4 regions of the Streptomyces violaceusniger Tu 4113 genome follow, and region 2 is predicted to be linked to each of the others. Evidence: riboswitches for the same ligand, from Rfam matches in the RefSeq annotation. Region 2 holds a riboswitch; each other region holds the start of a gene.

Region 1 (5,187 bases), 260 kb from region 2:
AGGGAGCCGGTGGCCGAGCTGCCGATGAGGACGATCAGGCCGGAGACGGAGGACAGCGCGCCGGTGTAGAGGCCGAGCCGCCCGCTCTCGGCGAGGTCGGGCACCCAGGCGCGGGCGGCCGGGACGACCAGCATCTGGCCGAGGGTGAGCAGCACGACGTAGCCCGCGGCGGGCAGCAGTCCGACCGTGCCCGTCCAGGCGGCGGGGCGCGCGGCGGCCACGACCGCGAAACCGGCGGCGATGAGGAGCAGCCCGATGGTCATCGAGCGGCGCAGATCGAGCCGGTTGCCCGCCCAGTGGGTGACCGGGAGCTGGGCGAAGACGACCAGCAGCGAGGACAGGGCGAACAGCCACGACAGCGGCACCTGGGAGCCCGCCGCCCGCTCCACTTCGGCCGGCAGGGCCAGGTAGAGCTGGTTGTAGGCGAGCAGATAGGTGCCGTATGCGCAGCACAGGGCGAGGAATCGCCGGTTGCGCACCATCGCGCGGACGCCACCCCGCTCCCGGTTACGGACCCGGCCGGGGATGTGCTGCGGCATCAGCCAGGCGTGCCCGGCGAGGACGAAGACGAAGACCCCGGCTCCGGCGAGGCACGCGGCGCGGAAGTCCACGCCGAGCAGCAGTCCGCCGAGGAGCGGGCCGACGAAGGTACCGGCCTGGCCGGAGACGGTGAACAGGGCCAGGACCCGGGTGCGCGAACCGCGGCCTTCCTCCTCCCAGGCCACCGCCTGCCGGGCCACTTCGGATTCCACCGCGGGGGAGAACAGCGCGGCGGCGAAGCCGATCAGCAGCACCGCGCCGATCACCGCCCAGGTCCGCTCCGCGTACCCGAGCCAGACGAAGCCCGCGATCCGCGCGACACAGCCGGTCAGGACCACCGGGCGCACGCCGTAACGGTCCACCAGCCAGCCGCCGACCACGAACAGGCCCTGCTGGCTGAAGGTCCTGAGACCGAGGACGAATCCGACCATCCATCCCGCCATGCCGATCGCGGTGCCCAGGTGCTCGGCGAGGAAGGGCAGGACCGCGAAGAAGCCGATATTGAAGGCGAGTTGGGTCAGGATCAGCAGCCGCAGAAGCGGAGACAGGTGCTTCCAGATGCGCTCGCGCGGGGACTTCGCGGTCGGCGTGCCCCGAGTGGCTCGGGCGGTCAGGGCGCGGCGGATCAGGTCCGTCATGGGGTGTCGTCCGGGAGGGAGCCAAGACCGGTGCGCATCTCATGCATCAGCACATCGTATGCAAGAAGCATTGAGCACTTGCCGTGGCTCTTCGATGGACGGACCCGCGTCACCGGCCGGGCGCGCCCGGGAACAGGCCTGCCTCGTCCGCCGTGACCGCCGTCCCGGCCCGTACGCCGTGGAGGACGTGGGCCAGTACCTCCGCTCCGCGCACCACGCGGGGGCCGGGGCGGTTGAAGTAGGCGGGCCCGTCCAGCACCCAGACCCGCCCGTCCCGTACGGCGGGCAGGTCCGTCCAGCCCGGGAGGCGGGTGAGGAGTTCCGTTTCCCGCAGGGTCCGTTCGGGTGGGAAGCCGCACGGCAGGACGAGCACCACCTCCGGCCGGGCGGCGCGCACCGCTTCCCAGGTCATCGGCTTGGTGTGCTCGCCGGACGTGGCGAGCAGCGGTTCGCCGCCGGCGGCGGTGATCTGGTCGGGGACCCAGTGCCCGGCGGGCCACAGTGGGTCGAGCCATTCGATCGCCACGACCCGGGGCCGGGCGCGGCCCGTGACCGACCGGCGGATCCGTTCGAGGCGGTCGCGCAGGTCGGCCCGGCGCTGCTCGGCGCGCTCGCGCACGCCGAGCAGCTCACCGACGGTGACCAGGCAGTCCAGTACGTCGTCGAGTGTGCGTGGCTCCAGGCTGAGGACGCGGGTGTCGGCGTCGAGCAGCCGGACGGCCCGGCTGACCTTCTCGTACGAGACGGCGCACACCTCGCACAGGTCCTGGGTGAGCACCACGTCGGGGCTCAGGGCCGCGAGTGCTTCGGTGTCGAGGGTGTAGAGGGACGACCCGGAGTGTGTGGATCCGCCGACCGCGTCGGAGATCTCCCGGCTGGTGCGGGTGTTCTGGTCGAGGTCGGCTCCGGTGACCACAGGAACGGATGCCACCTCTTCCGGTGGCCAGTCGCATTCGTGTGTCCGGCCGACCAGGTGCTCGGCGAGTCCGAGTTCGGCGACGATGTCGGTCGCGGCGGGCAGCAGGGAGACGATGCGCATGCCGCGACCTTAGGGCCTGCCCGGGGGCACGCCCCGGCTCCCGCACCGTCCTCAGGCACCCCAGTGCAGCGTCTCGCCTGGTGGGCGGTCTTGGCCATGAACCCGACACGCGGTACGGTCGGTGCGATATCGACGACGGTAAGACGGAAGCCGGTGGGAAACCGGCACGGTCGCGCCACTGTGAACGAGGGGTCCCGGACGGGATGTCTTGTGAGTCAGACCCGTAACCGTCGTCCTGTGCTCCACCGAGATGGGACGCGAACTCCCTTAAGGAGGCCTGGCCATGGCGCAGCACGTCGCGCAGCCCACAGCCACCACCCCCGAACTGCCCGCCACGCTGCCGCTGAAGGCGATAGCTCCGTGGGCGGTTTTCTTCGGCATTCTGATGCTGGTCCTGCTGTACTTCGTCGGCGCCGAGCAGGGCGCCACCGCCGTTGTTTCCGGTGAGAACGTCCATGAGTGGGTGCATGACGCCCGTCATCTGCTCGGCTTCCCCTGCCACTGACGCGAGGGGCGCCGCACAGTCATGAACTCCGCAATGGTGAGAAATCTGCTCGTCCGGGGCATGCTGGCCGGTCTGGGGGCCGGTGTGCTGGCCCTGGTCGCCGCCTACTTCCTCGGTGAGCCGAGCGTCGATCGCGCGATCAGTTTCGAGGGGGCCCACGCTCCCGCGCATGAGCACGAGGTCGAGCTGGTCTCGCGTGGTGTGCAGTCCACGGCCGGGCTGGCCACCGGTGTCCTGGTCTACGGGATCGCCTTCGGCGGTATCGCGGCCCTCGCGTACTGCGTCGCCCTGGGCCGTGTCGGCCGTTTCACCCCGCGGGCGACCGCGCTGCTGCTGTCGGGGGGTGCGCTGCTGGCGGTCTATGTGGTGCCGTTTCTGAAGTACCCGGCCAATCCGCCGGCGGTCGGCAACGGCGACACGATCGGCAAGCGCACGACGCTGTATTTCCTGATGATGCTGCTCAGTGTGCTTCTCGCGGTCGCCGCGACCATTCTGGGCAAGCGGTTGGCTCCGAGGCTGGGCACCTGGTACGCGACCGTGGCGGCGGTGGCTGCTTTTGCCGTGGTGATCGGGCTGGCGTATGCCTTCCTTCCTGTGGTCAACGAGGTGCCGGGGGACTTCCCCGCCACTGTGCTGTGGCGGTTCCGGCTGTCCGCGCTGGCCATGCAGGTCATCTTGTGGGGCGGTTTCGGTCTACTCTTCGGTGAGCTTGCCGAGCGGTTGCTGAATCCCAAGCCTACGACGGCCGATGAGGGCCGGTCGGTGGCGACCGCCACGCACTGACGATGCCTCAGGCGTACGAGGGCCCACGGAACCATCCGGGGGCCCTCTCGCGTTCCAGGACATCCGACGGCGGCGCAGCCGGCAGGTGTACAGGCTGGTCGGCGTCTCCGCGATGAGGCAGGGCCGGCGGCCGGCGAGCGCGAACATGCGCCTGAGCTCGACGCCGCTGCCGAGCACGCCCGGCTGCCGTCCCGCGGCGCGGCACCTTCGTCAAGCCGACGGACCTCGGCGACCTCCAGGACACCTACCGCCTGCGACGGCTCCTCGAACCGGAAGCGGCCGTCCTCGCCTCGCGGCGGACCAGCGCCGAAGATCTGGACCGGCTGGACGCCTCCGCTGGCGCCCTCGTGGTATCCGGACCTCGGTGCCACCCTGGTCAACGCCCTCTGCGCCGTGGGGGTGTGGCTCGTGCTGTGGCGGTGGGGCTGGCTGCGTGTCTCCGCGGTGGCTGTACTCGGCCGTCCACGACGCTGGTGGCTCCGCCCCAGTCCCAGCCCCAGCCCCAGTCCCAGCCCTGACGAGCGTCCCGACGGGCGTGGGCCTGAAATCCGTTCGCCACTGCTCGCCTCGCCCGGTACGGTCCCCAGAGTCCGCACTGCGGGGAGCCTCTGAGATCCGCGCGCGGCCACCCCGGCAGTTCCCGCGCTGAGAGTAGGTTTCGTCGATGGCATGTCGTATCAGTGAACTCGTGCTCGGTTGCCGCGACCCCGAGGTGCTGGCGCGGTTCTGGTGCGAGGTCCTGGACTTCGTGGTGCTCGATCGCGAGGACGACGGAACCCTGGAGATCGGGCCGCGCGAAGGGTTCGGCGGTCCGCAGCCGACGATCATCCTCAGCCGCAGAGACGAGCCGGAGCCCGGGAAATCCCGGCTGCACATCGACGTCAACGCCACCGACCGCGATCAGGACGCCGAGCTCGAACGCCTCCTGAAGCTCGGTGCGCGCCGGGCCGACATCGGCCAGACCGGGGAGGAGCAGTGGCACGTCCTCGCCGATCCCGAAGGCAATGAGTTCTGCCTGCTCAAGGCCCGTCTCGCGGCACTCTGACGGGGAGCCTGGCCCTTCCATCTGCGGGCGGCGCGCGGCCTGCGACACTCGGCGGCGACCATGGACACCCTGGTGTCACTGGGTGTCGCGGCCTCCTTCGCCTGGTCCTCCTACGCGCTGTTCTTCGGCGGGGCCGGGGATCCCGGCATGCGGATGCCCTTCAGCCTGGTGCCCACCGCCTCGGACGGCGTCGCCCATATCTATCTGGAAGCCGCCGTCGGCGTACCGCTGTTCGTCCTCGCCGGCCGCTTCCTGGAAACACGGGCCCGGCGGGGGACCGGCGCGGCACTGCGCGCCCTGGCCCGGCTGGCCGCGAAAGAGGTGTCGGTACGCGACGGCGAGGGCGAGCGCCTGATCCCGATCCAGGAACTGCGGGTCGGCCAGGTCTTCGTCGCCCGGCCCGGGGAGCGCATGGCCACCGACGGCACGGTGGTGGAGGGCAGCTCGGCCGTCGATCTCTCCCTGGTCACCGGGGAGAGCGAGCCGGTGGAAGTCGGCCCCGGCACGCCCGTGATCGGCGGTGCCATCAACGCGGGGGGCCTGCTCCTGGTGCGGGCCACCGCGGTGGGCGCCGATACCCAACTGTCCCGGATCACCCGGCTGGTGACCGATGCCCAGGCGGGCAAGGCACGGGCGC
Region 2 (5,187 bases):
CCGCGAACCACATGGCCGTCGCGGCGAGGAGGACAAGAGCGGCGAGGGTCTCCCAGGCGATGATGGCGACATAGGCGGTGTCCTGGAGCGCGGTGGAGTCGATGGCCCGCCACATCAGGTCTTCGTCCTTGAACGTGGTGTCCATCGCCAGGACATGCCGCACGAACTGCTGGTTGCTGTCGAAGTCGGTGATGTTCCCGAAGGCGACGAGCGTGACGTACAACGCGATCGTCCCGGTGAGCACCCCCGAGGTCATCGAGTAGATACGGGGTGAACGTATTCTGCCGGTTCGCTCTGCCACGATGACCTCTGTCTCCCGTTGGATCCCGCTGACCATGAAGCGTGCGGGAGCCGTAGCGTACAACTGACTGGATCAGGGCGAGTGGTGGACGCCGTACGGCTGCCGAGCCGAGCCGACGGCGGGGAGACGCGGGTCACATGCGTCCATGTCACAGGGGGTCGGGCTACCACGTCTCGGGGGTGTAGCCACTGAACGACCACAGAGGAGCACACCATGGACGCGCGACTGAACTACTCCGCCAGCCAGACCGCCGGGAAGGTCCTGAGGCCCGTCATGGCGGCGGGCAGGGCGGTCAAGGAATCGCCGCTGCCCGCGGCGACGCAGGAGCTGGTGGCGATTCGTGTGAGTCAGATCAACGGCTGCGCCGTCTGCATCGACATGCACACCAAGGAAGCGGCCGCGGCCGGTGAGACCCCGGTGCGGCTGAACCTGGTAGCGGTATGGCGGGAGGCCACCGTCTTCACCGATGCCGAGCGGGCCGCGCTGGCGCTGGCGGAGGAGGGGACCCGGGCCGCGGACGCGGCCCGTGGGGTCGGCGACGAGGTGTGGGCGAATGCCGCCGAACACTATGACGAGGAGCAGCTCACCGCCCTGGTGATCCTGGTCTCCTTCATGAATATGGTGAACCGGCTGAACGTCATCACCCAGCAGCCCGCGGCCGGTGACTACGAGGCCGGGCAGTTCCACTGACCGGCAACGGCAACGGCAACGGCAACGGCAACGGGCCCAGGGGAAAGGGGGAATCGGCGTGAGCAAGGTTGAGGAGTTCGAGGAGCTGCGGCCGCTGCTGTTCTCGATCGCCTATCGGATCCTGGGCAGTGTGAGTGAGGCCGAGGACGCGGTGCAGGAGACCTGGCTGCGCTTCGACGGCTCGGCGACCCGGCCCACGTCGACCAAGGCATATCTGTCGGCCACGGTGACGCGCATCTCGATCGATGTGCTGCGCTCCGCGCGCGTGCGACGTGAGGAGTACGTGGGCCCGTGGTTCCCCGAGCCGCTGCTCAGCGATCCGTATCAGGATCCGGCCCGGGCGGTGGAGCTGGCCGACTCGGTGTCCATGGCCGCGCTGTTGCTGCTGGAGCGGCTCAGCCCGTTGGAGCGGGCGGTGTTCGTGCTGCGGGAGGTGTTCGCCTTCGGGTTCGACGAGGTCGCCACGGCGGTGGGGCGGTCGGAGGCTGCGTGCAGGCAGTTGCTGGTGCGGGCGCGGCGGCACATGCAGGCCGGGCGGCCGCGGTTCGAGGCGGACCGGCAGGAACGGCAGGAGCTGGCCACGCGGTTCTTCGACGCGCTGAAGGACGGCGATGTGGGCGCGTTGCGGAATCTGCTCGCCGCCGATGTGCAACTGGTCGGGGACGGCGGCGGCAAGGCCCCGCGGCTGGCCAAGGCCGTCATGGGCGCGGAGAACGTGGCCCGGCTGCTGGGCACGGTCTTCCCCTGGCTGCTGCGGATCGACGTGACGTTCGAGCTTCATGCGGTCAACGGCCAGCCCGGCGCGGTCTTCCGGGAGCGGGACGGCAAGGTGCTCCAGACCCTGGTCCTCGATGTGCTCGACGGGCAGATTCAGGCCATCCGCGCGGTGATCAATCCCGACAAGCTCGGCCACCTCGGGCCGGTCGGCGACGCCTGGGCCGTCGACCGCGAGGTGCGGCAGGCCCGTCGGCGCTCGAACTGACCTCGATGCGTGGTTTCCCACCCCGTGACCGGTCCGACACCCTGATCGTTCGACCATCTTGATAGTCTCGGGGAGCCAGTCGTGCCACATCCGAGGCCAGGGAATCCGGTGTGAATCCGGAGCTGACGCGCAGCGGTGAGGGGGACGGGCGGGGCATGTGACACCACTGGGAGGAGTCCGCGACGGCCGCGAAGCCGCCGCGGACGAGCACCGGGAAGGGGCCCCGTCCGGACGAGCCCGAGTCCGAAGACCTGCTGGTATCTCCGCGCCCCGTGCGGGGAGTACGTCCGTAGGCCAGGCTCCGCGTTCGAGCCCCGACAACCGAGGCATGCCCGTGCTCTGCTCTGCCCGCCGTACCGCGGCCCTTCTGCTCGCCCCCGCCCTCCTGCTCACCGCGTGCGGTGGCTCGGGCCAGGACGGCGCGGACGCCACAAAGCCTGCCGGTGCGGGCTATCCGCGCACCATCGACAACTGCGGCCACAAGGTCACGGTGAAGTCCGCCCCGAAGCGGGCCCTCTCGCTCAACCAGGGCACCACGGAGATCCTGCTCTCCCTCGGCCTCGCCGACCGCATGGCGGGCACCGCCACCTGGACCGACCCGGTGATGAAGGGCCTGGAGAAGGCGAATGCGACGGTGCCGCGCCTGGCGGACAACGCGCCGTCCTTCGAGAAGGCCCTGGACGCCGAACCCGACCTCGTCACCGCCTCGTTCGTCTCCACCCTCGGCAAGGGCGGCGTGGCCACCCGCGAGCAGTTCGAGAAGCTGGGCGTGCCCACCTACGTCTCGCCGTCCGACTGCTCGGCGGGCCGGGACCCCGACAGCGGTGGCGATGGCTCCCGCAGCAAACCACTCACCCTGGACACCGTCTACGGCGAGATACGCGACCTGGCCCACGCGTTCGGCGTCGACGAGCGCGGCGAGAAGCTCGTCGCGCGGTTGAAGCAGCGCGTGCGTACGGCCACCGAGGGCGTGGACGCCTCCGGCGTCTCCCTCATGTACTGGTTCGCCAACTCCCAGTCGCCCTACCTCGCCGGCTGCTGCGGCGCCCCGGGCGCCATCACCCGGGCCGTCGGAGCGAAGAACGCCTTCTCCGACACCCACGACGAGTGGCCGCAGATCAACTGGGAGACCGTGGCCGACCGCGACCCGGACGTCATCGTCCTCGGCGATCTCACCCGCAAGCAGCAGACCGCGGAGACCGCCAAGGCCAAGATGCGTTTCCTGGAGACCAACGCCGCCACCCGCAATCTCACCGCCGTGAAGAAGAAGCGGTACGTCCTGCTCAGCGGGCAGGCCATGAACCCGTCCATCCGTACGGTCGAAGGGGTCGAGCAGGTCGCCGCCGGGCTGCGCGACTTCGGACTCGCCAAGTGACCACCCGCCTCCTGCTGCTGATCGCGGGAGGGCTGGCCGCGCTGGTCGCGTCGATCGCCGTCGCCGTGACCATCGGCCCCGCCGACATCTCCACGTCCGACGTCTGGGCAGCGGTCACCGCCCATCTCGGCCTGGGCGAGAGCACGTTGCCACCGCTGCGCGACGGCATCGTGTGGAACCTGCGCATGCCCCGCACCCTGCTCGCCGCGGTGTGCGGGGCGGGGCTGGCCCTCTGCGGGGCCGTGATGCAGTCCCTGCTGCGCAATCCGCTGGCCGACCCCTTCGTCCTCGGAGTGTCCTCCGGCGCCTCCACAGGCGCCGTCGCCGTGGTCGTCCTCGGCGTGGGCGGCGGGGCCGTGTCGCTGTCGGCGGGCGCGTTCATCGGCGCGCTGCTCTCCTTCGGCCTGGTCCTGATGCTCAGCCACAGCCTCGGCGGCAGCACCGACCGTGTGGTGCTCTCCGGGGTGGCCGCCATGCAACTGTTCTCCGCGCTGACCTCGTTCACCGTCCTCACCTCCGCGGACGCCGACACCACCCGCGCCGTGCTGTTCTGGCTCCTCGGCTCGCTCACCGGCGCGGGCTGGACCGATGTGCTGCTGTGCGCCGTCGTCCTGGCCGCCGTCCTCCTGGTCTGTCTCGGACACGCCCGCACCCTCGACGCGTTCGCCTTCGGCGAGGAGGCCGCGGCAGCGCTCGGCGTCCGCGTGGCCCGCACTCGCCTCGTCCTGCTGTGCGCGACCGCGCTGCTCACCGCGACCCTGGTCAGCTCCGCCGGGGCCATCGGCTTCGTCGGTCTGGTCCTCCCGCACGCCACCCGCGCCCTCACCGGGTCCGGCCACGCCCGCCTCCTGCCGGTCACCGCACTGGCCGGAGCCATCTTCCTGGTGTGGGCGGACACCGCCGCCCGCACCGTGATCGACCCCCAGGAGGTCCCGGTGGGCGTGGTGACGTCCCTCATCGGCGTGCCGGCCTTCGTCGCCGTGCTCCACCGCGGCCGGAGGAAGACATGAACGACTCCCTTCCACCCGCCACCTCGGATGCGGCACCCGGACTCCGCGCGGACCGCGTCAGCCGCCGCGCCGACGGCCGGCTCATCGTCGACGGCATCACCCTCACCCTGCTCCCCGGCGAGACGCTGGGCCTCCTCGGCCCCAACGGCTCCGGGAAATCCACCCTGCTGCGGCTGCTCGCCGGGATCCTCGCCCCCTCCGCCGGAGTCGTCACCCTGGACGGCCGCGCACTGCCGCGGGTCGGCCGCCGCGCCACGGCCCGCCGTATCGCCACCGTCGAACAGCACGCCCACACCCAGACCGAACTGACCGTCCGCGAGGTCGTGGCCCTTGGCCGCATCCCGCACCGGCGCGCCTGGTCGTCGTCCACCGCCGCGGACACCCGGGCCGTCGACGCGGCCCTGGAGCGCACCGCACTGACCGACCGGGCGGGTCAGTCGTGGCACACCCTCTCCGGTGGCGAGCGCCAGCGCGCCCAGATCGCCCGGGCCCTCGCCCAGGAACCGTACGAGCTGCTGCTCGACGAGCCGACCAACCACCTCGACATCCAGCACCAGCTCGACCTGCTCGACCTCGTCGTCGGTCTGCCGATCGCCACCGTGATCGCCCTCCACGACCTCAACCTCGCGGCGATGTACTGCGACCGCCTGCTCGTCCTCCGCGAGGGACACGTCGTGGCCGAGGGCACCCCCAGCCAGGTGCTGACCCCGTCCTTGATCAAGCAGGTCTACGACGTCCAGGCCGATGTCACCCACGATCCGGGCCACCCGGTCATCCGCTTTCTGCGCCGCACACCGAAGCCGTGAGCCGGTGGACGGTATCCTGCCGA
Region 3 (5,187 bases), 5.5 Mb from region 2:
GTTGAGCTGGACGAGGTTCCCACCGGCGGCGGGGCCCGAGTTGGGCACCACGGACAGCAGCAACGGCGGCCCCACCTGCGACGGGGGCCAGTTGGCCGCGGTGGGGGCGGCGGTCGCGAGAGCGGTCGAGGTCATGGTTGGTCCTCCCGGGGAGGGGTCGGGTGTGCGCCGACGGCATGCCGATGTCGTGGGCAGGCCGCTGGTCAACGCCTCGTCGTCGCCGCGTCGTGGCAGGCGCGGTCGAGGCAGGCCGGCACCGGAGGAACGGAAAGCCGCCGGGCGGCCGGTCAGGGCGCGGAAGCGATGCGCCGAATGAGAGCGGAACTACGGGACGAACGCCCGGCTCCTGGATGGCCTACGAGGTATGGGGCACCCTCGGCGGCACGTTTCCAGTTATCCACGCCCACCCCCGTCGCTCAAGGTTCCAGGGCTGCCATCACTCGTTTGGCGCATCTGGGCGCGCCCGGCGGCGAGCTTGTATGACAAGCGCTCCGCTATTCGGGGGAACGCGCGGCCGGAGTATGGCCTGCCGTCCTCCACCGTGCCTCTAATGAGTGACATCGGCAGTGCCAACCCGTGCGGGACCACCCGGGGAGGGAGCGATCCGATGAGCCTCGCCGCGTTCCTCCTCGCCCTCGGCACCACCTGCCGTATCACCCGCTTCATCACCAAGGACACGCTGGCGGCGGGGTTCAGAACCTGGGTCGCCGACCGCTTCGGCGACGACTCCCGGCCCTCCTACCTCGTCAACTGCGGCTGGTGCACCAGCACCTGGGTCGCCGCAGCCATCGCCGTCTACGCCTCCTTGCTGCACACCACCGCGTGGTTCCACCTCCCGGCCACCGCCCTGACGCTCTCCTACCTCGCCGGGGTCGCCTCGCGGTGGCTGGACTGACACCGACCTGCACTGGGCTCGAGGGAGACTCGAGGGAAAGGAACGGCAGCCATGGCCTGCAACTGCGGCGGAGGGGCACGTGGCCCGCGACCCGTTGTCGTCTATGAGTTGACGCTGCCGGACGGCACGGTCCGGCGCTATTTCACCTATCAGGAGGCCGACGCCGCCAATAAGCGCGCGGGCTCCACCGGAGTGATCAACACCGCCGTCCAGTGACGGCGAAGCGCGGCGAGTAACGCCGAAGACCGGCGCCGGCGGCATGGCGGCCCCGCTGTCAGTGGTGTGCGGCAGACTGCGGACATGGACATCACGATCAGACGCGCGCGGGACGAGGAACTGGACGGAATCGGCGAGCTCACCGCGCAGGTGTATCTCGGGGACGGGCTCCTGGACTTCGGCGACAGTGATCCATATCTCACCACCCTGCGCGACGCCCGGCGCCGGGCCGCCGAGGCCGAGCTGCTGGTCGCGGCGGACGCGGCGAGTGACGAGGTGCTGGGGGCCGTGGCGTTCGCCGTGTACGGCGGGGCGTATGCGGAGCTGGCCCGGCCCGGCGAGGGCGAGTTCCGGATGCTGGCCGTGCGGGCGGAGTCGCGGCGGCGCGGGGCGGCCGAGGCGCTGGTGCGCGCCTGCCTGGACCGGGGGCGCGCGCTGGGGCTGCGGCGGATCGTGATCAGCAGCCAGCAGTCCATGACCGCCGCCCACCGGCTGTACGGTCGGCTGGGGTTCGTACGAGCCCCGGAGCGGGACTGGTCGCCGATAGCCAAGTTGGAGCTCACCCTGTGGGCGTTCACCGTGGAGCTGTGACGACCGGCGGCGCGCGCCCTGGGCCCATGGGCTCTCGCGCGCCGGGCAACGGGCTCTCGCGCGCCGGGCTACGGACTCGCGTGCGCGCCGGGCCACGCCCCGCCACGGGCCCCAGGTCACGGGCCACCTTCGGAACGCATTAGCACATTCATGCGAAACTCCGCACCTCGCGACACAAGATATGGGGGTGCGTGCGTCGGCCGACACAAGATGTATGCTCGTCCTCGCTGCCGCCGCAGGGAAATCCGGTGGGAATCCGGAACTGTCCCGCAACGGTGTACGTGTGCGCTTATGCGGCGTGCCCGTAAGTCCGAGCACCTGCCGACAGCCCTGTGTGAACACGTCCCCCGGCCTCGAGGGTTGGGCCGATGGACGCTGCGTGGTGTGCCTGACGTACGAGGAGTACGGCATCGGCATGCCCGTACGCGCCCATCGCACCCCCTCGTGGCCCCGGCCGAGCGAGGGAGAGCACCTCAGTGACCATCGCGCCCGCAGATCCGGTTTCAGAGCAGGCGGTTTCTCAGGCAGCGCACGACGCGCCCGGAACCGCCCTGCTGCGGACCCTCACCGGACTCACCGCCGACCTGCCTGCCACCGACCCCGGTAAGGTCGCGGCCGCCGCCCTGCGCGGCCGCCATCCCGGCTCGGACGAGGCGGAGTTGCGCGGCCTGGCGATTGAGGCGGCCGCCGGGCTGATCGCCGAGGAGCCGGAGTACTCGCGGCTGGCCGCGCGGCTGCTGGCGCTCACCATCACGGAGGAGGCGGCCGGGCAGGGCGCGGTCTCCTTCTCCACCTCCGTCCAGGTGGGCCACCGTGAGGGCCTGCTCGCCGACTCCACCGCGGAGTTCGCCGCCGCCCACGCCGCACGGCTGGACGCGCTGGTGGAGCGGGCCCTGGCCGACGGCGCCGACAAGCGCTTCGGCTACTTCGGACTGCGCACCCTCTACAGCCGCTATCTGCTGCGCCACCCCATCACCCGTCAGGTGATCGAGACCCCGCAGCACTTCCTGCTGCGGGTGGCCTGCGGGCTCGCCGAGGACCTCTCGGAGCGGGCGCTGGACGACGTGGCCGAGCTGTACCGGCTGACCAGCACGCTGTCGTATCTGCCCAGCTCCCCCACGCTGTTCAACTCCGGCACCCGGCATCCGCAGATGTCGTCCTGCTATCTGCTGGACTCGCCGCTGGACGAGCTGGACTCGATCTACAACCGCTACCACCAGGTGGCGCGGCTGTCGAAGCACGCGGGCGGCATCGGCCTGTCCTACTCCCGTATCCGGGCGCGCGGTTCGCTGATCCGGGGCACCAACGGGCACTCCAACGGCATCGTGCCGTTCCTGCGCACGCTCGACGCCTCGGTGGCCGCCGTCAACCAGGGCGGCCGGCGCAAGGGCGCGGCCTGCGTCTACCTGGAGACCTGGCACGCGGACCTCGAGGAGTTCCTGGAGCTGCGGGACAACACGGGCGAGGAGGCCCGCCGTACCCACAACCTGAACATCGCCCACTGGATCCCGGACGAGTTCATGCGCCGGGTCGAGGCGGACGCCGACTGGTCGCTGTTCTCCCCGGTCGACGCGCCCGCTCTGGTGGACCTGTGGGGCGACGAGTTCGACGCCGCGTACCGGAAGGCCGAGGCCGAGGGGCGGGCGGTCAAGCAGGTCCCGGCGCGGCAGTTGTACGCCCGGATGATGCGCACCCTCGCGCAGACCGGCAACGGCTGGATGACGTTCAAGGACGCCGCCAACCGCACCGCCAACCAGACCGCCGAGCCCGGCAGGGTCGTCCACTCCTCGAACCTGTGCACCGAGATCCTGGAGGTCACCAACGACGGCGAGACCGCCGTGTGCAACCTCGGCTCGGTCAACCTCGCCGCGCACCTGGACGAGGACGGGCAGGTGGACTGGGAGCGCCTGGACGCCACCGTCCACACCGCCGTGACCTTCCTCGACCGCGTGGTGGACATCAACTTCTACCCCACGGACGAGGCCGGGGCCTCCAACTCCCGCTGGCGCCCGGTGGGTCTGGGCCTGATGGGGCTGCAGGACGTCTTCTTCCGGCTGCGGCTGCCGTTCGACTCGCCCGAGGCCAAGGCGCTCTCCACGCGGATCTCCGAGCGCATCATGCTCGCCGCGTACGAGGCGTCCTGCGAGCTCGCCGAGCGCCACGGCCCGCACCCGGCCTGGTCCGAGACCCGCACCGCGCGCGGTGTGCTGCACCCGGACCACTACACGGACGCGGTGGCCACCTGGCCGGAGCGCTGGGAGGCGCTGCGCACCCGGATGGCGAAGTCCGGGATGCGGAACTCGCTGCTGCTGGCGATCGCGCCGACCGCGACCATCGCCTCCATCGCGGGCGTCTACGAATGCATCGAGCCGCAGGTCTCCAACCTCTTCAAGCGCGAAACGCTCAGCGGGGAGTTCCTGCAGGTCAACTCGTATCTGGTGGACGACCTCAAGAAGCTGGGCGTCTGGGACGCCCATACCCGCGAGGCGCTGCGCGAGTCCAACGGCTCGGTCCAGGAGTTCTCCTGGGTGCCCGCGGACGTACGGGACCTGTACCGCACCGCGTGGGAGATCCCGCAGCGCGCCCTGATCGAGATGGCGGCGGCCCGCACCCCGTACCTCGACCAGAGCCAGTCGCTGAACCTCTTCATGGCCTCGCCGACCATCGGCAAGCTCAGCTCGATGTACGCGTACGCCTGGAAGCGCGGCATCAAGACCACGTACTACCTGCGCTCGCGTCCGGCCACCCGGATCGCCCAGAGCGCCCGTGGCGGCGGCGCCGCCGCCACCGCGCCCGCCCCTGCCCTCATCCCCGTACAGCAGGCTCCGGCCGAGGCCGACGCCATCGCCTGCTCCCTGGAAAACCCCGAGTCCTGCGAGGCATGCCAGTAACCATGAGTGACACCAAGAACCTGCTCGACCCGGGCTTCGAACTCACCCTGCGGCCGATGCGGTACCCGGAGTTCTACGACCGCTACCGCGACGCGATCAAGAACACCTGGACCGTGGAGGAGGTCGACCTCCACTCCGACGTCACCGACCTCGCCAAGCTCTCCCCCGGTGAGCAGCATCTGATCGGCCGTCTGGTCGCCTTCTTCGCGACCGGCGACTCGATCGTGTCCAACAACCTGGTGCTGACGCTCTACAAGCACATCAACTCCCCCGAGGCGCGGCTGTATCTGTCCCGGCAGCTCTTCGAGGAGGCGGTGCACGTCCAGTTCTATCTGACGCTGCTGGACACCTACCTCCCCGACCCGGACGACCGCGCCGCGGCCTTCGCCGCCGTCGAGAACATCCCCTCCATCAGGGAGAAGGCGGAGTTCTGCTTCCGCTGGATGGACTCGGTGGAGAAGATCGACCGGCTGGAGACCAAGCAGGACCGCCGCCGCTTCCTGCTCAACCTGATCTGCTTCGCGGCCTGCATCGAGGGGCTGTTCTTCTACGGCGCCTTCGCGTACGTGTACTGGCTGCGCTCGCGCGGGCTGC
Region 4 (5,187 bases), 2.1 Mb from region 2:
CCGCCCGTTCGGTGACGATGCCCACGGGCGAGGGCTCGAGCACCGTCCGTCCGCCCCGGGACACTTGGAGCGTCAGCGCTCCCGAGGCTCCGTCGAGCCGCAGTTGTGCGAGGGGACCGGAGTGGGGTGAGGGGCCGCGCACGGTCCAGGCGGAGTCCTTCGCCTGCGCGGGCCCGGTGATGAAGAGCGTCATGGCCAGGACGCCGCAGAGCAGAAATGCCACAGCGGAGCGTCGGTAAGATCTCGGCATCGTTGCCTCCCGAAGCGGATACGTTACCGAGTCATCCGATAACTGGGGAGGGGTCGGGCGGCATTACGCCCCGTCAAGGGTCAATGGGGCATGAGAGATCGGATCTATGAGTGGGCCGCTTCCCGGGACGAAGCTACGGGTAAGGGGTCGGCGGATGGACTCGCGTACGGTCCGGACAGGGAGGCGCACACGATGAGCGGCACGGCTCGACCCGGCGACCCGGACCGGGAGACGGCGCACCGGGAGACAGCTGACCGGGAGATGGCGGACCCGGATCCCGACCCGGCCCCGGCGCCTGCCGAGCCCGAGGGCGGGGAGTCCGCCTGCTGGCTGGATCGGGTCTGCGCCGACTGCGGCGCGATCCAGGACACCGCGCCCTTCGCCCGCTGTGCGCGCTGCGGAGTGCCCGGCGAGTGAGCACACGGGGCGTCCGGTCGCCGGCCCCCGGTGCCCAACTCCCTTGGGCAGCCCACCAGGTACGGTCTGATCATGACCGCCGGAGCGCGGGTGCCGACCGCAGGAGACCGCGGCCGCCGTACCCGCCCGGATGACCCATGGCATCACGGACCAACGGGGGGCTTCGCCGTCGTGTTCTCCACCTCCACCTCCGACCCGCCGTCCCCCTCGGGAACGGCCCACATGGTCGTCTGCGGTGACGACGCGCTCGCCCACCGCCTCGCCGCCGAGCTCCACTTCGTCTACCGGACACAGGTGACGGTCGTCATCCCCGGCGGCACCCCCCTGGCGGACCCGGCCGGGCAGCAGGTGGCCGGATGGCGGCCGGGAGGCCGTACCTCCGCGCTCTTCGGCCGGTTCAGCGCGGCCGTCGGGCGGGTCGCGCTGCCCCGGCAGACCGCGGACGACCCCGCTCCGGACGGGGGAGTGCGGGTCATGGAGGTCCCGGCGCTCGACGAAGAGGTGCTGACCGAGGCGGGTGCGGAGCATGCGACGGCGCTCGCCCTGGTCCATGACGACGACGAGGCCAACATCCACGCCGCCCTCCGTGCCCGCCGCCTCAACCCCCGGCTGCGGCTGGTGATCCGGCTCTACAACCGCAAGCTCGGCCAGCATCTGGAGGAACTCCTCGACGAGGCGGCGCGGGTGGCCGATCCCGGGATGGACGCGGCGGAGCTGGACGCCACCACCACCGTACTGTCGGACGCCGACACCGCGGCACCCGCGCTGGCGGCCACCGCCGTCGCGGGCACCAGCAAAGTGCTCCAGGCCGACGGGCTGCTGCTGCGCGCGGCCGAGCGCACCCCGCCCGGCCCCGACGAGGTGGCCCGCCCGGGGCTGTGCACCCTCGCCCTGCTCTCGTCCACCACCAGCGACCCCGGCGGCAGCGAGGGCTCCGACAGCAGCGGGGACGAAGGGCCCAAGCTGCTGCCCGGAGACGAGGAGGTGGCCGCCGCCACCGGCCGCGACACGGTGGTGCTCGAGGCCGTCTCCGCCACCGGCCCACCGCTGCCGCCACGGCGGCTCGGCACCCGCAGACTGCCGCTCGCCTCGCTGTTCTCCCGCCGACTGCGCTGGTCCGTCGCCGGAATGGCGATCGCCGTGCTCGCCCTCACCATCGCCTCCTGGCAGCTCACGGGCGCCGGTCTGCTCCGCGCCGCCTACCTCACGGTGCTGGACGTGCTGGCGATCGACGACCCGGCGCTCGACGAGCCCACCGGACGCAAGGTCCTCCAACTGCTGTCCGGGCTGACCGGACTGCTGATGCTGCCCGTCCTGGTGGCCGCCGCGCTCGAAGCGCTGGGCACCTTCCGCACCGCCTCCACGCTGCGCCGCCCTCCGCGCGGCCTCTCCGGCCACGTCGTGCTGCTCGGGCTCGGCAAGGTCGGCACCCGGGTGCTGGCCAGACTCCGGGAGATGGACATTCCCGTGGTGTGCGTGGAAGAGGACCCCGGGGCGCGCGGCATCCCGCTGGCCCGCAGGCTGGGGGTGCCGACGGTCATCGGCGATGTCACCCAGGAGGGCGTCCTGGAGGCCGCCAAGATCCAGCGGGCACACTCCCTGCTCGCCCTGACCAGCGTCGACACCACCAATCTGGAGGCGACGCTGTACGCCCGCTCGGTCAAGCCCCGGCTGCGGGTGGCGCTGCGCCTGTACGACGACCGCTTCGCCACCGCCGTCTACCGCACGCTGCGCGCGGCCCATCCGCGGGCCCTCACCCGCAGCCGCAGCGTCTCCAGCCTGGCGGCCCCGGCGTTCGCCGGAGCGATGATGGGGCGTCAGATCCTCGGCGCCATACCGGTCGAGCGCAGAGTGCTGCTCTTCGCCGCCCTGCATGTCGCCGGGCATCCGCAACTGGAGGGGCGTACCGTCGCCGAGGCGTTCGCGCCGGGCGCCTGGCGGGTGATCGCACTGGACGCGGCGGAACCCGCCGACCGGCAACGCGACCTCGCCGCGGCGCCTCCCTACGACGGTGCCACCCAGGCGCCCTCCCTGGTGTGGGATCTGCCCTCCGGCTATGTCCTGCGGCCGCACGATCGCGTGGTGCTGGCGGCCACCAGCCAGGGCCTGGGCGAAATCCTCGCGGGGGCGGCGGCCCGCCGGAACTGACGTCGAATCCGCCCGTGGTGCTCGCGGGAGCGGGGGCCACGTGGTGTGGCGGTGCCCGGGATGCGATGATGCCGGGCGACAAAGGCGACGGCGGAACGAGGAAGCCGGTGTGAATCCGGCGCGGTGCCGCCACTGTGATCGGCGAGCGGATCCCGAACAGGCCACTGCCCGTACGCGCGGGTGGGAAGGCCGGGACGAGCATCGACCCGAGAGCCAGGAGACTCACGCGGTCGCCTCCTCGACGGGGTGTGTCGATGTGCGGCTCCGCCGCGTGGGGGGCGGACTTCCCCGGAGGAGGGCGATGCACCATGCCTGTCAGGCCGACCGACCCGGTGCCATGCCGGGTGACCGTATGCCGGGACTGCTGTTGCGGCAGCCCCAAGGTGACCGGAATCGACCATGGGGCACAGATCGCACGGCTCGGTGAGGAAGCGCCCGTGCGCGTCTCCGAGTGTCTGGACGTCTGCGATCAGGCCAATGTGATCGTGGTGCAGCCATCGGCCGCCGGACGTGCCGCCGGGGGCAGGCCGGTGTGGCTCGGCCTGGTCAACGACCGGGATGCGACAGAGGACGTCGTGGCCTGGGTCACGGCGGGCGGCCCCGGCGTGGCGCCGCTGCCCGACATCCTCGATCTGTACGCCTTCTCGCCACGGCGGCGCGCCTCGCCCGAGCCGTCGTCCGGCGGACGCTGACCGGCCGAAGTTCCCTATGCCGCCCGGGAGTTGCTCATTGGGAGCAGGAGTCTGGCGGCCCCGCACCCTGTGGGCTACCGTCGGTAACACGTTGCCGTCGCGGCAACCCCCTTCGCATCTCCCGCACCCTCCGAACCCCCTTCCGGAAGGCAGCCCATGGAGAACTCCACAGAGAATGCCGCCTCGTTTGACGGGATCAGCCGCCGCCGCGCCCTGACGGCGGCGGGCGGTGTGCTCGCCGGCGCCGCGCTCGCCCAGGCGGCGGGTCCGGCCTTCGCCGCCTCCGGGGCGTCCTCGGACGCGGACGCCATCGTGGTCGGCGGCGGGCTCGCCGGGCTCGTCGCCACGGCGGAGCTGGCGGCCGCGGGACGCAAGGTGCTCCTCCTCGACCAGGAGCCCGAGAGCAACCTCGGCGGCCAGGCGTTCTGGTCCTTCGGCGGCCTGTTCTTCGTCGACTCCGAGGAACAGCGGCTGATGGGCATCAAGGACTCCCACGAACTGGCCTGGCAGGACTGGCTCGGCACGGCCGGCTTCGACCGCGGCGTCTCCGACCCCGGCGGCCAGGACTACTGGGCCCGCAAATGGGCCGAGGCGTACGTGGATTTCGCGGCCGGGGAGAAGCGGTCCTGGCTGCACGGGCTCGGCGTGCAGTGGTTCCCGATCGTCGGCTGGGCTGAGCGCGGCGGCGGCCTCGCGGACGGGCACGGCAACTCGGTGCCGCGTTTCCACGTCACCTGGGGCACCGGTCCGGCCGTGGTCGAGCCGTTCGAGAAGAAGGTGCGGGCCGCCGCGAAGGACGGGCGGGTGAGCTTCAAGTTCCGGCACCGGGTGGACGATCTGGTGGTCACCGGCGGTGCCGTCACCGGGGTCAGCGGCGCGATCCTGGAGCCGAGCGACGCCGCCCGCGGCAAGCCCACCTCGCGCACCGTGGTCGGCCACTTCGAGCTCAGCGCCCCGGTGGTGATCGTCACCTCGGGCGGTATCGGCGCCAACCACGATCTCGTACGGCGGAACTGGCCCGACCGGCTCGGCACACCGCCGAAGTTCATGGTCACCGGCGTCCCGGCGTACGTGGACGGCCGGATGCTCGCGATCACCGAGAAGGCGGGCGGACGGATCGTCAATCCCGACCGCATGTGGCACTACACCGAGGGCCTCAGGAACTACGCCCCGATCTGGCCGGGCCACGGCATCCGCATTCTGCCCGGCCCCTCGTCGATGTGGTTCGACGCGAAGGGCAAGCGCTTCTCCACCCCCGACATCCCGGGCTACGACACCCTGCACACCCTCGGGACGATCACCGCCACCGGCTATGACTACTCCTGGTTCGTCACCACCCAGAAGATCATGGCCAAGGAGTTCGCGCTCTCGGGCTCCGAGCAGAACCCGGACCTGACCAACAAGGACATCCTGCAGCTCCTCTCCCGCATCTGGCAGACACCCGAGCCGATCCAGCGGTTCCGGGACAAGGGCGAGGACTTCGTCGTCGCCAACACCTTGCCCCAACTGGTCGCGGGGATGAACAAGTTGACCGGCGACAACCTCATCGACCTGGCGGACCTCACCCGGCAGGTCGAGGCCCGCGACCGCGAGATCGCCAACCCGTACACCAAGGACGTCCAGGTCATGGGCATCCGCAACGCGCTCGCCTACCCCGGGGACACGCTCAGCCGCACCGCC

What was found. A riboswitch is a leader RNA that binds a small molecule or an ion and turns the genes downstream of it on or off. The one in region 2 is predicted to bind cobalamin.
Region 1: it holds a riboswitch for cobalamin, as region 2 does, so the genes downstream of both, STRVI_RS27215 (CbtB domain-containing protein) here and STRVI_RS28180 (ABC transporter substrate-binding protein) in region 2, are expected to answer to the same signal.
Region 3: it holds a riboswitch for cobalamin, as region 2 does, so the genes downstream of both, STRVI_RS06360 (ribonucleoside-diphosphate reductase subunit alpha) here and STRVI_RS28180 (ABC transporter substrate-binding protein) in region 2, are expected to answer to the same signal.
Region 4: it holds a riboswitch for cobalamin, as region 2 does, so the genes downstream of both, STRVI_RS19760 (hypothetical protein) here and STRVI_RS28180 (ABC transporter substrate-binding protein) in region 2, are expected to answer to the same signal.

The regions. Positions count from the first base shown of each region.
Region 1 covers NC_015957.1:6,679,875-6,685,061, reverse strand. Annotated here, with positions in the region: gene STRVI_RS27225 (MDR family MFS transporter) at 1-1,178, opposite strand, end outside; gene STRVI_RS27220 (cobalamin-binding protein) at 1,288-2,217, opposite strand; cobalamin riboswitch at 2,316-2,464, shown strand; gene STRVI_RS27215 (CbtB domain-containing protein) at 2,501-2,722, shown strand; gene STRVI_RS27210 (CbtA family protein) at 2,744-3,505, shown strand; gene STRVI_RS27205 (VOC family protein) at 4,170-4,550, shown strand; gene STRVI_RS27200 (heavy metal translocating P-type ATPase) at 4,611-5,187, shown strand, end outside.
Region 2 covers NC_015957.1:6,936,760-6,941,946, reverse strand. Annotated here, with positions in the region: gene STRVI_RS28195 (DUF2165 domain-containing protein) at 1-256, opposite strand, end outside; gene STRVI_RS28190 (carboxymuconolactone decarboxylase family protein) at 515-991, shown strand; gene STRVI_RS28185 (RNA polymerase sigma-70 factor) at 1,050-1,973, shown strand; cobalamin riboswitch at 2,019-2,246, shown strand; gene STRVI_RS28180 (ABC transporter substrate-binding protein) at 2,302-3,348, shown strand; gene STRVI_RS28175 (FecCD family ABC transporter permease) at 3,345-4,358, shown strand; gene STRVI_RS28170 (ABC transporter ATP-binding protein) at 4,355-5,164, shown strand.
Region 3 covers NC_015957.1:1,414,479-1,419,665, reverse strand. Annotated here, with positions in the region: gene STRVI_RS06375 (IPT/TIG domain-containing protein) at 1-135, opposite strand, end outside; gene STRVI_RS06370 (hypothetical protein) at 608-895, shown strand; gene STRVI_RS52515 (DUF7196 family protein) at 947-1,111, shown strand; gene STRVI_RS06365 (GNAT family N-acetyltransferase) at 1,196-1,702, shown strand; cobalamin riboswitch at 1,883-2,042, shown strand; gene STRVI_RS06360 (ribonucleoside-diphosphate reductase subunit alpha) at 2,179-4,593, shown strand; gene STRVI_RS06355 (ribonucleotide-diphosphate reductase subunit beta) at 4,584-5,187, shown strand, end outside.
Region 4 covers NC_015957.1:4,792,499-4,797,685, forward strand. Annotated here, with positions in the region: gene STRVI_RS19745 (glycoside hydrolase family 97 protein) at 1-250, opposite strand, end outside; gene STRVI_RS19750 (hypothetical protein) at 443-667, shown strand; gene STRVI_RS19755 (NAD-binding protein) at 890-2,815, shown strand; cobalamin riboswitch at 2,877-3,054, shown strand; gene STRVI_RS19760 (hypothetical protein) at 3,124-3,507, shown strand; gene STRVI_RS19765 (FAD-binding dehydrogenase) at 3,664-5,187, shown strand, end outside.